Regions from separate parts of the Bacillus lumedeiriae genome, predicted to be linked through region 2. Evidence: predicted binding sites of a transcription regulator. Region 2 holds the regulator's gene; each other region holds the start of a gene.
The links. The regulator Rex, encoded in region 2, represses fermentation and respiration genes when NADH is low (regulators of the CRP and FNR family bind a similar motif). The targets are predictions, from matches to a motif close to TTGTGAAATATTTCACAA.

Region 1 (5,954 bases), on a different contig from region 2:
TTGATCAGATAGAAACATGCAAACAGATGGCTTTCAATGGCATAGGCTATGCTATTTTGCCGGCAATCACACTTGATGAAGCAGAAGAGGATGTATATAAACTGCTTTTGCTGGATGAGGACCAGCGACCTCTCAGCCGGGACACGTGGCTGCTTGGATACGAGTCTGCATTTGAGCTCAAGCAAGTTCAGGCATTTATTGAAGTAGTAGAAGAGTTTAAGGATTAGGCTATGTGAATGATTAATGTTGTTTTACTCTTTTGTTGATACGAGGAAGACACAAGACTCCTGTGCAAAAGACGTGTCCACGTAAGACCCCGCAGCAGCGATGGGGGTTCCGGACGTAATCAACAGAGAAGCTTAACAAAGCCAAGTGTGAAAAAAAGTATGAAGGAACAGCCGCTTTCTCGGCAGTTCATATAATTTGCTCGTTGAAGAAGGTTATTATTTTGTCAGAAGGCAAGATCATGTTACACTGGATATAAAGTGAAATTCTTAGCGATAAAGGGGGAGCTTTTTCCTCCGTTGATAGAATAGGAAGCGCTTAAAAAGGATGAGTAGGAAGAAACAGTAAAAAGCATTTTTTTATCTTTAGGCTATGTGAATGACTATTGTTGATTGGAGCGAAAGTCAACAGGGGAGTTGGATAAAGCCTATCTTTAATTAAGTAATTGTTTATATTAATTTCTTTTTTAAAATTATTATAAATAATTGTTGACGTGAATTTCTGTATCAATTATAATGAAATTGTGATAAGGAAAGTAATTGAGAAAATAACTCTTACTTTCTCATTTATAATCAATATTTATTTTTGGAGGGATTTTAGTAATGGCAGAACGCATGGTAGGTAAACAAGCTCCTCGTTTTGAAATGGACGCAGTATTGGCTAACAAAGAGTTTGGAAAAGTAAGTCTTGAAGAAAACATGAAAAACGGCAAATGGACAGTATTGTTCTTCTACCCAATGGACTTTACTTTCGTGTGCCCGACAGAAATTACATCTTTATCTGATCGCTATGATGAGTTTGAAGATTTAGATGCAGAAGTGATTGGTGTTTCTACTGACACAATTCATACTCACTTAGCTTGGATCAATACAGATCGTAAAGACAATGGTCTTGGCGAGCTTAAATATCCATTGGCTGCTGATACAAACCATACTGTTTCCCGTGAATACGGTGTACTAATTGAAGAAGAAGGAATCGCACTTCGTGGATTGTTTATCATTAATCCAGAAGGTGAACTTCAATATCAAGTAGTAAATCATAACAACATTGGCCGTGACGTAGAGGAAACTCTTCGCGTGCTTCAAGCACTTCAAACAGGTGGACTTTGCCCTGCTAACTGGAAGCCAGGACAAAAAACTCTATAAGAGTTTTTATAGAGAAATAAATGAGCATAACAAACAGAAGGCCTAACGAATAAGTTAGGCCTTTGAAAGTATAGGAAAATTGGATCTTAAGTATTAGAAGGAGGTTAATTCAATGAAATTAAGAGAACCGATGCCAGAATTAAATGGTGCAACAGCCTGGTTGAATGGAGAAGTGACAAAAGACGAATTGGTCGGCGAAAAGCCAACACTTATTCATTTCTGGTCTATTAGCTGTCACTTATGTAAAGAAGCAATGCCGCAAGTAAATAACTTCCGGGATGAATATAAAGACAAATTAAATGTCGTAGCCGTTCATATGCCTCGTTCTGAAGATGATTTGAATATGGAACAAATCGAGGCAACAGCGAAAGAACATGGGATTTCTCAGCCAATTTTTGTAGACAGTGAGCATAAATTGACTGAAGCATTTGAAAACCAATATGTGCCTGCTTATTATGTTTTCGATAAAGACGGTAACCTTCGTCACTTCCAAGCAGGCGGCAGCGGCATGAAAATGCTTGAAAAACGCGTAAATCGCGTGTTAGGAGAAACGGAGAAAAGCGAAGCATAAAAGAAGTCATTTCAAAGTATAGACCGCGCCTATTTTATATATCTTTAGGCCGGTTGGAAACATTTTGCTTTTAACGAACGAAGCCTGACGAGGGACGGAGTGAAGAAAGCGGGCGTTTCAACAGCCTGAAAGCCAGCTAATAAGCTGGTTTTTTTTTTGTGTGTCAGATTGTGAAAAATGTCACAAAATATTCGATAAGGTTTAATTCTTTTATATATTAACCACTTACAATGGAGATAATAGGGAATATAAAAATGAGATAATGTAAGAGAAGGGGGTTTCTTTATGGAATTGGATAGTGTTATGCTCAGCCGAATGTTGACTTCAATGACATTGATATTTCACATTATTTTTGCCACAATCGGTGTCGGTATTCCAGTAATGATTTCTATTGCTGAATTTATCGGGATTAGAAGAAGTGATCCCTATTACTTGCTGCTGGCACGCCGTTGGGCACGCGGTTTTACAATCACAGTAGCTGTTGGGGTTGTGACAGGTACGGCCATTGGCTTACAGTTATCTTTGCTTTGGCCTAGTTTCATGGAGGTAGCCGGACAGGTCATCGCTTTACCGTTGTTCATGGAAACATTCGCCTTCTTTTTTGAAGCTATTTTCCTCGGTATTTACTTATACACATGGGATCGATTTAAAAATCAGATGACTCATTGGCTTTTAACCATCCCAGTTATGATCGGTTCTTCTGCTTCCGCGTTGTTTATTACGACGGTTAACGCATTTATGAATACCCCGCAAGGCTTTGATTTGGAAAATGGCAAAGCGGTGAACATTGATCCGATAGCAGCGATGTTCAATCCAGCTACCCCGTCCAAAGTGTTTCATGTGATTACTACCTCTTATATGACTGCAGCAGCCATATTGGCAGCCATCGCCGCTTTTGCGATTATTAAAGGAAAGCGCGGCGCGTATGAAAAAAAGGCCCTGCGCTTAACGGTGATTTGCACATTTATTTTTTCAATTTTAACAGCAGTGGCGGGTGATGTATCCGCCAAGTTTTTAGCGGCGGAACAGCCAGAAAAGTTGGCAGCTGCGGAGTGGCATTTTGAAACAGAAAAAAATGCTGACTTAATTTTGTTTGGAACGATTGATGAAAATCATGAAATAAAAAATGAAATCCGTCTCCCGGGCTTTTTAAGTTTTTTAGCGGGAAGTTCATTTGATACAGTAGTTACCGGGCTATATGATATACCTAAAGACGAACGTCCGCCGCTGTGGATTCATTATATGTTTGATCTCATGGTTACCATTGGCTTCTTTATCCTTGGAGTGTCGGGTGTTTATATTTTAATGGACAAAGTAAAACGGTTTAATGAGTTAAATAAGCCGCTGCTATGGATGATTACGGCTTCCGGACCACTTGCTATGTTAGCGATTGAATTCGGCTGGATTTATGCGGAAGTAGGGCGTCAGCCGTGGATATTGAGAGGGTACATGAAAGTGTCTGAAGCTGCTACAACTAGCGATGGGGTTGGATTAACCTTTATTCTATTTGCCCTCCTTTATTTAGTACTAGGCATTCTGTGTGCTGTCGTTTTGATTCGTATGTTTAAAAATGCACCGGCCGAAGCTGAACTGGAACAACGTTTTCCAAACCGTTAATAAAGTGGAGGAGGATGAGAAAAAATGAATTTAGAACTTCTCGGTATTACTGTTCTATGGACGTTTTTATACGGTTATTTAATTGTTGCATCCATCGACTTCGGTGCTGGCTTTTTTGCCTATTACGGAAAAATAACAAAAAAGGATCACTTGATCAATGATCTCATTTCGAGATACTTGTCACCGGTTTGGGAAGTAACGAATGTCTTTTTCGTCTTTTTTTTCGTTGGGATCGTAGGTTTTTTTCCGAGCACGGCTTACTATTTTGGAACAGCTCTTCTCATTCCAGGAAGTGTAGCTGTTATCTTGCTCGCTATTCGTGGATCGTTTTATGCGTTTAATAATTATGGCTCACGAAATAATACCGCCTATTTGTTTTTATACGGAGCGACAGGCTTGTTAATTCCTGCTTCACTTTCTACAGCTTTAACAATTTCTGAAGGCGGGTTTTTAAAGACAGAAGGGGACAAAGTTATTTTTTTGGCGAAGGAGTTATTTACGAGTCCATATTCATGGAGTGTAGTAGCTTTATCCATTGTTTCGGTTTTGTTTATTAGTTCCGCATTTTTAACTTACTATGCTGATCGTGCAAATGATAGGGGAGCGAGGGCAATTTTACGTAAATTTGCTTTGTTATGGAGTCCGCCGACGATTGCGGCGAGTCTTCTTGTATTCGTTTCGCTTCGGGAGCATAATCCTATTCATTTTGACAAAGCAGTAGGTGAGTATTGGTGGATGTTTGCTCTGTCTCTTCTTTGTTTTATGATTGCATCGTATTTAATTTATATAAAGAAAAAATTCGGCACCGCTTTTATTTTAGTGATGCTGCAATTTTTCTTCGCTTTCTTTGGCTATGGAGCGTCTCACCTGCCGTACATTTTGTATCCGCATATCATTCTTCATGAAAGTGTGACGAATGAAACGATGGCGACTGCGCTCGTTATCGCTTTTGTGTTGGGGCTGTTTTTGTTGATACCGTCACTCTATTTGCTGATGAAGCTTTTCTTATTTGATGCGGATTACGTGAAAGGAAAAAAGAGATAAATGAATCATACAGAGGATTGTTTCTATGGTAGAATGAGGGAGTAGTTAACTTCATTGAAATAGTGGAGGAATTCATGTGAAAAAAGAATTCGTAGTAATAGGCTTAGGCCGTTTTGGCGGCAGTATTTGCCGGGCGCTTTCTGAGCAGGGAGTAGAAGTAATGGCGATTGATGTAGATGAAGATCGTGTCAATGAGTTTGCTGCTATTGCTTCACATGCTGTTGTAGCCGACACAACCGATGAATCGGTCTTAAAAAGTCTCGGCATCCGGAACTTTGATCATGTGATTGTAGCGATTGGTGACGATATTCAATCAAGTATTTTAACGACGCTGATGTTGAAAGAAATTGGCGTAAAGCAAGTGACGGCCAAAGCGCAAAATGATTATCATGAAAAAGTACTCAGAAAAATTGGTGCCGATCATGTTGTACATCCAGAACGGGATATGGGCCGAAGAATTGCTCATAATATGCTATCCAACAATGTTCTTGATTATCTCGAGCTATCCGATGAACATTCCATTATGGAGATTGTAGCGAACAGTGTGCTGGCAGGGCATACTTTAATGGACTTAGATATTCGTGCAAGATACGGGATTAATATTGTAGCGATTAAAAGAGGAAAGGAAATTATCGTTTCTCCACAGGCAGATGAAAAGATTTTGAAGGAAGATATCCTAATTGTTATTGGGGCAGATTCAGATATTAACCGTTTTGAGCAAAAAGCAATGAATGGTTAAAGGAGAGCGGCATAAGAGCTGTCCTTGTTAGAAAAAATGATGCAGTCGACGACTGCATCATTTTTTGTTTTATACTTCCATAATAATTGGGAGAATCATCGGACGGCGCTTCGTTTTCTCGTAAAGGAAAGGAGAGAGCGTGTCGATAATTTCGTTTTTGATTTCGGACCATTGAGTGGTTTTCTTACTAAGTACACGATGGATATGTTTATTCAGCATACTCTGTGCTTCGTAAATTAAGTCACCTGATTCACGCATATAAACAAATCCGCGTGAAATAATGTCAGGACCAGCTTCCACTTTATATGTTTCCATATTAATGCTGACGACAACGATCACGAGACCTTCTTCGGAAAGAATACGGCGGTCACGGAGTACGATGTTTCCGATATCACCGATGCCGCTTCCGTCAATATAAACAGATCCTGAAGGAACCTTGCCAGCAAGCTGCGCAGAGTTTTTGCTGAGAGCAAGAACTTCTCCATTATCCATAATAAAACAGTGGTCTTCAGGTACACCGCAGTCGACAGCAAGCTGCGCATGCATTTTTTGCATACGATATTCACCATGAATTGGCATGAAAAATTTAGGCTTGATTAGGCGCAGCATTAAC
Region 2 (5,954 bases):
TATGTAGCAGAGTATGAAGGCAAGCCTATTGGCTACTGTGGAATGTGGCTTGTGCTGGATGAATCACAAATTACGAATATCGCTATTTTGCCTGAGTTTCAAGGCAGAGGCTTTGGTGAAAAATTATTTGTTTTTGTAATGAATGCCGCGAAGGAGAAAGGGGCTTCAGTAATGACTTTGGAGGTACGTGTCAGTAATACAGCTGCTCAAGGGTTATATCAAAAGCTGGGTTTTCAGCCGGGCGGCATTAGAAGAAATTATTATTCAGACAATCAAGAAGACGCATTAGTAATGTGGGTGAAATTATAATGGAAAAAGATATCTATATATTAGGTTTAGAAACGAGCTGCGATGAAACAGCCGCAGCTATTATAAAAAATGGCCGGGAAATCATAGCAAATGTCGTTTCCTCGCAAATTGAAAGTCATAAGCGCTTTGGCGGTGTCGTTCCTGAAATTGCTTCGCGTCATCATGTGGAACAAATTACATTAGTGCTGGAGGAAACATTAAATCAGGCAGGGATGACATTCAAGGATTTGGATGCGATTGCTGTTACGAAAGGTCCAGGATTAGTAGGAGCGCTCCTTGTTGGAGTAAACGCAGCGAAAGCTTTAGCATTTGCTCATCAGCTGCCGCTCATAGGTGTTCATCATATTGCCGGCCATATTTATGCCAATCGTCTCATTAAAGAGTTTTCGTTTCCGTTGCTTTCGCTCGTCGTATCAGGGGGACATACGGAACTTGTTTTAATGAACAAACATGGTGATTTTCAAGTGATTGGTGAAACTCGGGACGATGCAGCGGGAGAAGCCTATGATAAAGTAGCCCGGACATTAAACCTGCCTTATCCGGGAGGCCCGCACATTGACCGGCTCGCTGCAGAAGGAGAAGCGGTGATTGACTTGCCAAGGGCTTGGCTGGAGGAAGGATCATATGATTTCAGCTTCAGTGGTTTAAAATCGGCAGTTATTAATACGCTCCATAATGCGGAACAGCGGAAGGAAGCATTAAAGCCGGAAGATGTGGCTGCGAGTTTCCAGCAAAGTGTGATTGATGTGTTGACAGCTAAAACGGTGAAAGCAGCCAAAGAATATGACATAAAACAAGTGCTTCTTGCTGGAGGAGTAGCCGCTAATAAAGGTCTGCGAAAGGCATTAGAAGAGCAGTTTGCTGAGTTAGAGAATATTGAACTCATTATCCCGCCGTTAAGTTTATGCACAGACAACGCAGCGATGATTGCAGCTGCGGGAACGATCTTATATGAACAAGAAAAATTTGAGGATTTAGCGATGAATGGTTATCCAGGGCTGGATATTGAACAAAGCTGAAGGTGCGATTGTTAGGCAATCGTGTGGATAAACATGGTCAAATGTGTGGATATTCAACTAAAAGGTTGTTCAAAAGAGGGCTGATTTCCTTCTTTTGAACAGCTTTTTATTTTTTGTTCACAAGTTGTGGATATATTGTGAATAAAAAGATTTTTTTGTGGGTAAACAACCTTTTTTATTAGAGCTAATTTTGTGTATTTTGTGGACATTTGTGCATATCTCTGTGGATAATGTGAATAAGTGTGTTGAGACAAAGTAAATAGCTACATTTGCTTGTGGGTAATTTTGTGTATAAAAAGCCAGGAAAATAGATTTTCCTGGCTTTTTATGTCTAAACATGAAGTATTTCCCATTCCCTTAATAAGTTATCCACTTCCGACTGGCACGCTTCAATTTTTTCCTGAAGCTCTAAGGATTTTTCGTGGTCTTGAAAGATTTCAGGCTGGCAAAGCAAATCTTCTGCTTCTTCTATCTTTGCTTCTAGACTTTCAATTTTTTCCTCTATTTCTTCAATGCGGCGGCGTTTTTGCCTTTCCAGTTTCTTTTGCTCCTTATCACTTTGATAAGTGGAAGCCTCGACAAGAGGTGTTTCTTGATTGACTGGTGCCGAAGCGGCCTTGTCTAATTCAGCCAGTTCTTTTTGTTCCTGTTTTTTCGTCAAATAGTAATCGTAGTCCCCCAAGTATTCTGTCATACCGATGTTGGACATTTCCACTACTTTTGAAGCAATTCGGTTAATAAAGTAGCGGTCATGTGACACAAATAACAGTGTTCCTGGATAGTCAATGAGCGCGTTTTCCAGCACTTCTTTGCTGTCTAAATCCAAATGGTTCGTTGGTTCATCAAGAATGAGAAAGTTTGATTTTTGCATCATTAATTTCGCCAGGGCGAGCCGTGCTTTTTCTCCGCCGCTCAAAGCGTAAACCGGTTTTAATACATCGTCGCCTGAAAAAAGAAAGTTGCCTAGTACGGTTCTGATTTCCTTCTCATCACTAGAAGGATAATCATCCCATAGTTCACTTAATACAGTTTTATTAGAGGTTAAATTGGCTTGTTCCTGATCATAATAGCCGATAGATACATTTGTCCCCAGTGAAAACTCACCGGCTAACGAAGGCAATTGATCGACAATGGTTTTGAGAAAAGTGGATTTACCAGCACCATTAGGCCCGACTAATGCGGTGCTTTCTTCTCTCGTAAGGTACAGATGAAGGTCTTTAGCGATGACTTCTTCTTGATAGCCGATGGCAAGGCCATTCACTTTTAACACTTCATGTCCGCTTTGTTTTTCAATTTTGAACATCATATTAGCTGACTTCTCATCACCGTCTGGCCGTTCTAACAGTTCCATGCGCTGCAGCTGCTTACGGCGGCTTTGGGCTCGTTTGGTTGTGGAGGCGCGGGCAATATTGCGTTGAATAAAGTCCTCGAGCTTCGCGACTTGTTCTTGTTGTTTTTCGAACAATTTCATTTCTTTCTCATATTGATCAGCTTTTTGCTGTAAGTAGCCGCTGTAATTTCCAGGGAACTTTTTAATGTGCTGCCGGGAAATTTCGTACACTTGGTTCACGACTTTATCCAGGAAATAACGATCGTGCGATACGATCAAAATAGCGCCGCTGTAGTTTTGCAAATATTGTTCGAGCCAGGAAAGTGTCTCAATGTCCAAGTGGTTCGTCGGCTCGTCCAAAATAAGAATATCTGGTTTGGTCAACAATAGCTTACCGAGTGCTAGTCTCGTTTTCTGACCGCCGCTTAAAGATGAAATTTTCGTTTCATAATCAAATTCATGGAAGTTCAAACCATGCAAAACTGAACGGATATCGGCTTCAAATTGATAGCCTCCGGATTCTTTAAAGTCATTTTGCAAGACGTCATATTCCTTTGTCACTCTTTCGTATTGAATGGGGTCTTCATATACGCTCGGATCAGCCATTTGCTCTTCCAGGCGCCGAAGATTTTTTTCCATATTGCGCAAATATGAAAAGACAGAAAGCATTTCATCCATAATGGACAAATCAGATTCTAGTCCTGTATTTTGAGCGAGGTAACCAATCGTTACATCTTTCGGTTTCAAAATATTTCCCGAATCGTAGGAAAGGCTGCCGGCAATGACCTTTAAAAGAGTGGACTTCCCTGCGCCGTTTCTGCCGACAAGGGCAATCCGATCCCGTGTTTGTATTTCAAGTTTAATATTCGACAAAATGAGTTCTGCGCCGAAATATTTAGTTAGCTGCTGTACTTGCAGTAAAATCATTCTGTTCACCTCAATTTCCTATTACAAGTGTAGCCGATTCTACAATTACGGGCAATTCTCATTCGCTTTTTCGCTGATTACAGAAAGGAATCGTAAAGTTAAAAGACAAGCTGTACAAAATATTGTATGATGAAAGAAGTGATTAGTTGGAACGTTACTAGAATGGAAGCAGCAAGTGTTGGGGGTAGAAACATGAACCATGATTCATTAAAAATTCCGCAGGCAACGGCTAAGCGGTTGCCTTTGTATTATCGATTTATTCAAAACCTGCATTCTTCCGGCAAGCAGCGGGTGTCGTCAGCGGAATTGAGCGAAGCGGTAAAAGTAGATTCAGCGACGATCCGCCGTGACTTCTCTTACTTTGGAGCACTTGGGAAAAAAGGCTACGGCTACAACGTCAGTTATTTACTTTCGTTCTTCCGAAAAACATTGGATCAGGATGAAGTTACCCATGTCGCTTTAATTGGTGTAGGTAATTTAGGAACAGCCTTTTTAAATTATAACTTTATGAAGAATAATAATACGAAGATACAAATCGCCTTTGATGTAGATGAAGAAAAAGTGGGAACGACGATTGGCGATGTTTCTATTCATCATTTGGACGAGCTTGAAAAAAAATTAAAGGCCAAAGACGTACAAGTGGCCATTTTAACGGTTCCTTCGTCGACTGCCCAGGGGATTACAGACCGGCTGGTGGAATGTAATATTAAAGGGATTTTAAACTTTACGCCTGCGAGGCTGAATGTTCCGCCGGCTATTCGTGTGCATCATATTGATTTAGCTGTCGAGCTGCAGTCATTAGTGTACTTTTTGAAAAACTATCCAGAAGATACGGATGAAAAGTCTGAATAGAATTATGCCGGAAAATCGGTTATGATGGTGAAAAGGAGGTGTTGCATGAATGGGACTTAGTATAGGCAGTATCATATTAATTGCTGGAGCGGCGATATTGATTTTTGGACCGAAGAAACTTCCTGAACTTGGACGTGCAGCAGGCGATACATTAAAAGAATTCAAGAATGCGACAAAAGGGCTGGCGGACGACGACGATAAACAAGAGGATAAAAAGGATCCCCAGTAAGGTTAGGATGAATGACAATGAGTCGACAAGACATGACAATATATGAACATATCGGCGAATTGCGAAAACGGCTCATTATAGTAGTCGTTTTCTTGTTCCTGGCTATGATTGCAGGTTTGTTTATGGCGGAGCCGGTGATCCATTATTTACAGCATGCCGATGAAGCGAAGGCATTAACGCTGAATGCCTTTAGAGTGACGGACCCATTAAAGATCTATTTTCAAACGGCTTTTGTGATCGCTTTTATCCTGACGAGCCCGATGATTCTTTATCAATTGTGGGCTTTCGTCAGTCCAGGTCTGTATGAAAAGGAGAGAAAAGTAACGCTTAGTTATATTCCGCTGTCTGTCGTATTATTTCTAGCAGGGCTTTCTTTTTCTTATCTCGTTTTGTTTCCGTACATTATTCACTTTATGATGAAACTATCTGGTGATTTGAATATTGAACAAGTGATCGGCATCAACGAATATTTTCAGTTCTTGTTTCAAATCACGCTTCCATTCGGCATTCTTTTTCAATTGCCGGTTGTGACGATGTTTTTGACGAGACTTGGCATCATTACGCCGATGTTTCTCGCACAAGTCCGCCGTTATGCATACTTTATTTTGCTGGTGATTGCAGGATTAATCACTCCGCCGGACGTCATATCACAGCTCATTGTGATGGTTCCATTAGTGATTCTTTATGAAATTAGCATTTGGATTTCTAAAGTCAGCTATAAAAAAGTGCTGCAGGCGGAACTGACAGCCGAAAATGAGAACTAGAAAAAGTGAGCTATGCGAACCTGTATTTTTGGGCGAAATGAGTCGAACATTCGTATATTACATGAAAATAAAGCTGTTCTATAAAAGAGCTGGACTCCCGCATGAAGCGGAAGCCAACCTTTCATGGAACAGCCTTATTTTTTTTCACTGCTTTTTAGGCGAAAGTGCATCATCACGAGGCGCAGGCCAGAACCGATATCCATCGTCGCAAGCAGAATCAGCAAGTAAGTAAAAAAACCAAAACCGCCTGTATTGACGTCCTCAATCGCTAAATAAGTAAAAAATGATCCAAGAATCAAATATAAGATTCCAGTCATCAAAGGTGATTGTCTCATTACACTCCTCCAAATGTACAGGTACAGGTATTAAAAAAGCCACGAAGCGAAACTTTGCATTTGTTCTGCTTCTTTCAGCATTCGTTCCACATCATCCGCATAAAAATATTGAATAATAACGACCAAGGAATTCATGGCCACATGGGCGAATATAGGTACGAGCAGCCTTTTTGTTTTTACATAAAGAAA
Region 3 (5,954 bases), on a different contig from region 2:
GCAACTCAAGAAGAGATTTCTAGAGGAGAGTATACGGAAGTAATTACGTTATCCTTAGATGAAAATGATCCAAGTTAATAGGTGAAAGAAAAAAGAAGCCATTGTCCCGTGCCTTGTCCAAAGGTGTGAGGAATGGCTTCTTTTTCTTTTATCTAGGGTAAAGGCTGATCGATTTGAATGAAGTCAATATAGCAATCAGGACCGAAACACATATGATGGTAAACAAGGAATAGATTAATTTCGGATCTTTAAATAGAAGTAAACCGGAAGCAAGGATAAGTGAGTCAATGAAAAAAACGATAAACCCTGCATTAATGGCAAAGTGCTTTGAAAGTAAAAGTGCCAGCAGGTCCACCCCGCCCGGAGAGATGTTATACCTTAGCATCAATCCTGTTCCCACTCCGATGAATAGACCGCCAACAGAGGCACTTGCCAAAATGGGAAGATGAACAATTCCGCTTAATGGAATGAGTAAATCAATCAAAATAGGAGTAATGAGAGTCCCGTATAAACTATTAAAAAAACAAGATCGGTCCAGCTTAAAGGCGAGAACATAAACAGGCAGGTTCACACAGATGATTGTAAGGCCTATTTTGAAATCCCATAAATAATTAAATAATAAACCAATCCCAAAAACCCCTCCCTCAAGAAGGTGAAAGGGAAGAATGAATAGATTAATTCCTAATCCGATTAGTAGTCCTGAAAGTCCGATGATGATCATTTTTCTCAGTATTTTTCTCCACTCCTTGTCCAGATGCCTTATTAAAAAGTATGCGTACAAAAAGCAGCCTATTCTTATAACTAGGCTATGTTAATGCTTATTATTGATGCTGCTGCTTCATTGATCGGAGCGGAAAGCAATAGGGGAGTGTAATGTAGCCTATAAATAAAAAAAGAGAAAGCTAGTGGAAATTGACAATCTTCCTTCGATCATAGAAAATAAAAAGACGAGAAACCGTACGAAAAGGGGGGTTCCAGATGGCTTGGACAGAACGAGACGAAGTGGTTTGGGAAGAGATTATGACATGGGAACAGTCACTTGCCGAACACGAAGGAAATGATTTTCAATATACATATTCAAAGTGGCTGAGTACAGCAATGGAAGCCATTCCAGAAGAGATGCTGTCTGCTTTTTTTGGACAATTGGACGGTGCCTTGTTTCATATGCACTCGCTGCTTCAAGGATCACAGTTTCAAAATGAGGCGCGAGAACGGATATTAACGTCTGCTCGTGTGTTTAGGGAAGATGTAAAGGTGATTGCCGATTTAAAAAAATTGACGATTGATCAGATCTGCTATTTAAATAGCCAGCAGTCATCAAGGCATCGCCTTTATTCTCTTATTCAAGGGGGAATTACGGGGACGGGCGGGGCCGTTCCGCTCGGCACAGACCTCGCAGTCATGGCTGCTCTCAATTTGCGAGCGGTGCAAATCACAGCGATGACGTATGGGTATGACCCGCAGATGCCATTTGAAATGATGGCTTCTTTAAAGGTTTTTCATGCTGCTTCACTGCCGGAACGATTGAAAATAGAAGGATGGCAGGAGCTGCTAATTGAACTGGAAGAACGTGATCACCCTTATTTTTATAAGGAAACGGAACAGCTGACCGACCTGACATGGATGGAGGGACCGGTCAAACAGCTCGGCAAGCTTCTTGCCATCACCCTGTTTAAAAATAAAAAAACGGCTAATCTGCCGCTCATTAGTCTGGCCATCGGTGCCGGAACGAATTATCGCCTGACAAAAAGCATTACTGAATTTGCTGAAAAATATTATCAATATCGCTGGCTGCAGGAAAAGAGAGAAGCGGCCAGAGCTTAACGTAAAGCGCTATCGTTTGATAAAGATGAATAAAAAACGCCTGGATGACATCATCCAAGCGTTTTTTTATTTACCATAGTTTATATCCTGGAGATCCTGGAGGTGCATGCTGAATCATATGCATAAATGGAATCGTATACGCGAGTAAAATTAATACGATAACAATCGTGATCCATAACCACCATTTGTCGAAGAACAGCGGTGTTTTTTCTGCCGATTCTTCGGGTTCTCCAATGGGGAATTCTTCCTCGCCTTTCGGTGCGAACCACAAGAGCTGAACGACGATATATAGAACTAAGATGATCCCAAGGAAAAGCATGGAACCGCCGACGGCTTGGGCGACTTGGTAAGGAATCCATTCAGCCGCTTGAACAGAATCGCCGTACGTAGAGAAAGACGAGCGTCTTGGTGCGCCGAATAGGCCTACCCAGTGCATCGCTCCTGACATGATCAGCATACCGATCGACCACACAACCGCCTGAACAATAGCTAGTTGGTTTAACTGCTTCGTGAACGTTCTTCCTGTTAAGTGAGGAATGAGCCAGTAAGCAGCACCGAAGAAAGTAAGAACGACTGTTGTGGCGATCGTTAAGTGAAAATGTCCGGTAACCCAAATCGTATTGTGAATGACTTGATTCAACTGATGCGATGCATTGATAATCCCGCCGGCACCCCCTGGAATAAAAGCAGCCATCCCGATAAAAGGTACAGTGAAGCGGGCATCTTTCCATGGAAGGACTTTTAACCAGCCAAATAGACTAGATGCCCCTTTTGACCGGCCGAATCGTTCAAATGTCGCAAACATACTGAACGCAGTCATTAAAGATGGAATAACGACCATCAGTGTCAGTACTACTTGAATATATTTCCAGATAGGAGAGATGCCGGGTTCAGTTAACTGATGGTGAAACCCGACAGGAATCGAAAAGAATAGGAACAAAATGAACGACATTCTTGCGAGTGAATCAGAGAAAATCTTGCCCCCGATTACTTTTGGAATGACAACATACCATACCATATAGGCAGGAAGCAGCCAAAAGTATACGAGCGGGTGGCCGAAATACCAGAAAAGTGTACGGCTGACTAATACATTGATGCCATCTGTCCATCCCATCGACCATGGAATGAATTGAAGTAAAACAGTAGCGGCTACACCTAGTGAACAGATGAGCCAAAGCGCCATATTAATGACAGCCATAAAGCTAAATAAGGGACCCACTTGACCGGGATGCTGCTTTTTCCATTTCGCATAATGAGTAAACATGGCAAATCCTGAAATCCAGCTGCCCACGACGACTAAAGCAAGGCCGATGTAAAAGCCGGCATGCGCTTGAAGTGGAGCATAAAAGGTATAAAGAACGGATGCTTCTCCTGTTAAGATATAAAAGGTAGTGAGAGAAGTACCGATCGTCATCGTCCAAAAACCAATCCAGCTGGAAAGGCGTGCTTTATCGGATAGAGCGCCTGCCGTGCGGCTCATGCCGGCAAATTGAAAGCCGATAATAAAGAATGTTGTTAAAATGAGAGCAAGTAAGACGCCATGAGCCGTGAGAATTTGATAATATCCGATGCCAGCGGGAAGCTCTACTTTGCCAGAGCGGACCAATACTTGAAGAAACCCGCAAACTCCGCCGAGAAATAAAGCGATAAATGCAACGATAATATGCGCTAAAGCCAGTTTTGCATCTTTTCTATTTACTTTCACTGCTATTTCGCTCATACGTGATCAACCACCTTTATTTTAGCGTGCATAAGGTGATGCCCGCCCCCACAGTATTCATTACATAAGAGAGTGAACTCGCCTTCGTTTCGGAAGACTTGGGTTGTTTCACTGACATGGCCGGGCTCAAGCATCATGTTGGCATTTGTGCCGGCAATCTCAAATCCGTGAACAACGTCTTTCGTCGTGGCAATAATATGGACTGTCGCCCCTTTTGGAATTTCTACAACTTTGTCTTGTGTACCGACATCAAAGGAAAAGGCAGAGGTTAATACGACAAGTTGGTATTCATTGTCACCAATCTTCTTCAATCCCGGCTCATCAAAAGGAGTGGTGGTCTCCACTGTCTTTGGATCGACGATCTTCCCTGAACTTGGCGGATGATGCCCGGATACAAATGCGTTGATTCCAACAATGACGAGAAATAGAACAAGAGAGCTGATTCCGAACACTAGCCATATCTTTTCATACTTGTGTAAATGCATAGGATTTCCCCCAATCACATTCTAGATAAAAACAAATTCCAAATAGCAAACCAAGAAAGAAGAACGATGCCTCCGACGATAAGGACAGAAAAGAACGTTCCTTTTAATGAATCTTTTTTGTACGTCTTTTCTTTGTCTCTTTCCATACGTGTCACTCCTTTGTGAGTAGGATAAAGTATCTACTGTTATCTTACTCTCACAGGTTGTGATGTGTTGCACATGAATGTGAACATTGTTTCGCAAAAGTGTGAAACAACTGTGAATGGAAGGGAAGCGAATCTAGTTTTTTAAAGAAAGACTATGTTAATGATTATTGTTGATTTTGCTCCCCTGTTAATTGGAGTGGACATCAACAGATGAGTTTAACGATGCCAAAAGAAATCATTGGTTATTTATTCAACAAAGTGAATTTTTTTAAAATAAATACTTGAAAGTATAAAAGGAACGTGATATATTTTATTCATACGAAAGAATAAAAATAAAATTTAATGTATATTTATACTTATAGATAACATCTTAGAGGAGGAAGTATCAATGAACAAAAAAGTTGTGTTAGCTTATTCTGGCGGTTTAGATACATCGGTTGCGATTCCGTGGCTGAAAGACAAGGGGTATGACGTTGTAGCATGCTGCCTTGACGTTGGAGAAGGAAAAGATTTAGAGTTCGTTAAAAACAAAGCACTTCAAGTTGGTGCGGTAGCGAGCTATATGATCGATGCGAAAGAGGAATATGCAAATGAATATGCATTGATTGCTCTTCAAGCCCACACATTATATGAAGGGAAATATCCGTTAGTATCCGCGCTATCACGTCCGCTTATTGCGAAAAAGCTAGTAGAGGTAGCTGAAAAAGAAAATGCGGTCGCTGTTGCTCACGGATGTACGGGTAAAGGAAATGACCAAGTACGTTTCGAAGTTTCTATTAAAGCGCTGAATCCAAACCTTGAAGTAATGGCGCCTGTACGTGACTGGAAATGGTCACGTGAAGAAGAAATTGAATATGCAAAACAAAACAACATTCCAATTCCGATCAACTTAGACAGCCCATTCTCTATTGACCAAAACTTATGGGGAAGAAGCAATGAGTGTGGGATTTTAGAAGATCCATGGGCAGCTCCTCCAGCAGACGCATACGAATTAACAGCAGCGCTGGAAAATACACCGGATGTGCCGGAAGTGATTGAAATTGATTTTGAACAAGGTGTGCCTGTTGCGTTAAACGGCAACAAGTATTCCTTAGCTGAATTAATCCTTGCTCTGAATGAAGTGGCAGGAAAACACGGTGTCGGAAGAATCGACCACGTAGAAAACCGCCTTGTTGGTATCAAATCAAGAGAAGTGTATGAGTGCCCGGGTGCCATGACATTAATTTTAGCGCATAAGGAATTAGAAGATCTAACGCTTGTAAAAGAAATGGCACACTTCAAGCCAGTCATTGAAAAGAAAATGACAGAACTTATTTATGAAGGTCTATGGTTCTCTCCATTAAGAAATGCTCTTGAAGCATTCTTAAAACAAACACAGCAATTTGTTACTGGTACAGTGCGTGTGAAATTATTCAAAGGCCACGCAATTGTAGAAGGAAGAAAATCAGAGTACTCATTATATGATGAAAAACTTGCAACATATACAACAGAAGATGAGTTTGATCATGAAGCAGCTGTTGGATTCATTCAGCTGTGGGGTCTGCCGACAAAAGTGAACTCTATGGTTCAGCAAACGAAAGAGAAAGTTAGTCAATGAGCAAGCTTTGGGGAGGGCGCTTTCAAAAATCAGCGGAAGAATGGGTAGACGAATTCGGCGCCTCTATCCACTTTGATCAAGAGCTTGTTTTTGAAGACCTTGAAGGAAGCATGGCACATGTAACGATGCTTGGCAAAAGCGGCATCTTAACAGAAGAGGAAACAAATCAAATCTTGGGCGGC

Region 1: a site for Rex is predicted at 2,110-2,127, ahead of QYG89_RS04030 (cytochrome ubiquinol oxidase subunit I). Genes of this name have one in related genera too.
Region 3: a site for Rex is predicted at 4,233-4,250, ahead of QYG89_RS03015 (cytochrome c oxidase subunit 2A). Genes of this name have one in related genera too.

What each region holds. Positions count from the first base shown of each region.
Region 1 is NZ_JAUIYO010000002.1:95,070-101,023, forward strand. It holds gene QYG89_RS04015 (LysR family transcriptional regulator) at 1-227, shown strand, start outside; gene QYG89_RS04020 (peroxiredoxin) at 828-1,370, shown strand; gene QYG89_RS04025 (TlpA family protein disulfide reductase) at 1,483-1,941, shown strand; gene QYG89_RS04030 (cytochrome ubiquinol oxidase subunit I) at 2,227-3,558, shown strand; gene QYG89_RS04035 (cytochrome d ubiquinol oxidase subunit II) at 3,583-4,602, shown strand; gene QYG89_RS04040 (potassium channel family protein) at 4,679-5,341, shown strand; gene rnjA (ribonuclease J1) at 5,411-5,954, opposite strand, start outside.
Region 2 is NZ_JAUIYO010000025.1:1,751-7,704, forward strand. It holds gene rimI (ribosomal protein S18-alanine N-acetyltransferase) at 1-309, shown strand, start outside; gene tsaD (tRNA (adenosine(37)-N6)-threonylcarbamoyltransferase complex transferase subunit TsaD) at 309-1,328, shown strand; gene QYG89_RS16445 (ABC-F family ATP-binding cassette domain-containing protein) at 1,660-3,585, opposite strand; gene QYG89_RS16450 (redox-sensing transcriptional repressor Rex) at 3,778-4,437, shown strand; gene QYG89_RS16455 (twin-arginine translocase TatA/TatE family subunit) at 4,487-4,666, shown strand; gene tatC (twin-arginine translocase subunit TatC) at 4,684-5,430, shown strand; gene QYG89_RS16465 (YdiK family protein) at 5,565-5,765, opposite strand; gene QYG89_RS16470 (CPBP family intramembrane glutamic endopeptidase) at 5,796-5,954, opposite strand, start outside.
Region 3 is NZ_JAUIYO010000001.1:585,364-591,317, reverse strand. It holds gene QYG89_RS03040 (hypothetical protein) at 1-78, shown strand, start outside; gene QYG89_RS03035 (YitT family protein) at 149-781, opposite strand; gene QYG89_RS03030 (EcsC family protein) at 979-1,824, shown strand; gene QYG89_RS03025 (b(o/a)3-type cytochrome-c oxidase subunit 1) at 1,895-3,544, opposite strand; gene QYG89_RS03020 (cytochrome c oxidase subunit II) at 3,541-4,029, opposite strand; gene QYG89_RS03015 (cytochrome c oxidase subunit 2A) at 4,044-4,175, opposite strand; gene QYG89_RS03010 (argininosuccinate synthase) at 4,564-5,772, shown strand; gene argH (argininosuccinate lyase) at 5,769-5,954, shown strand, end outside.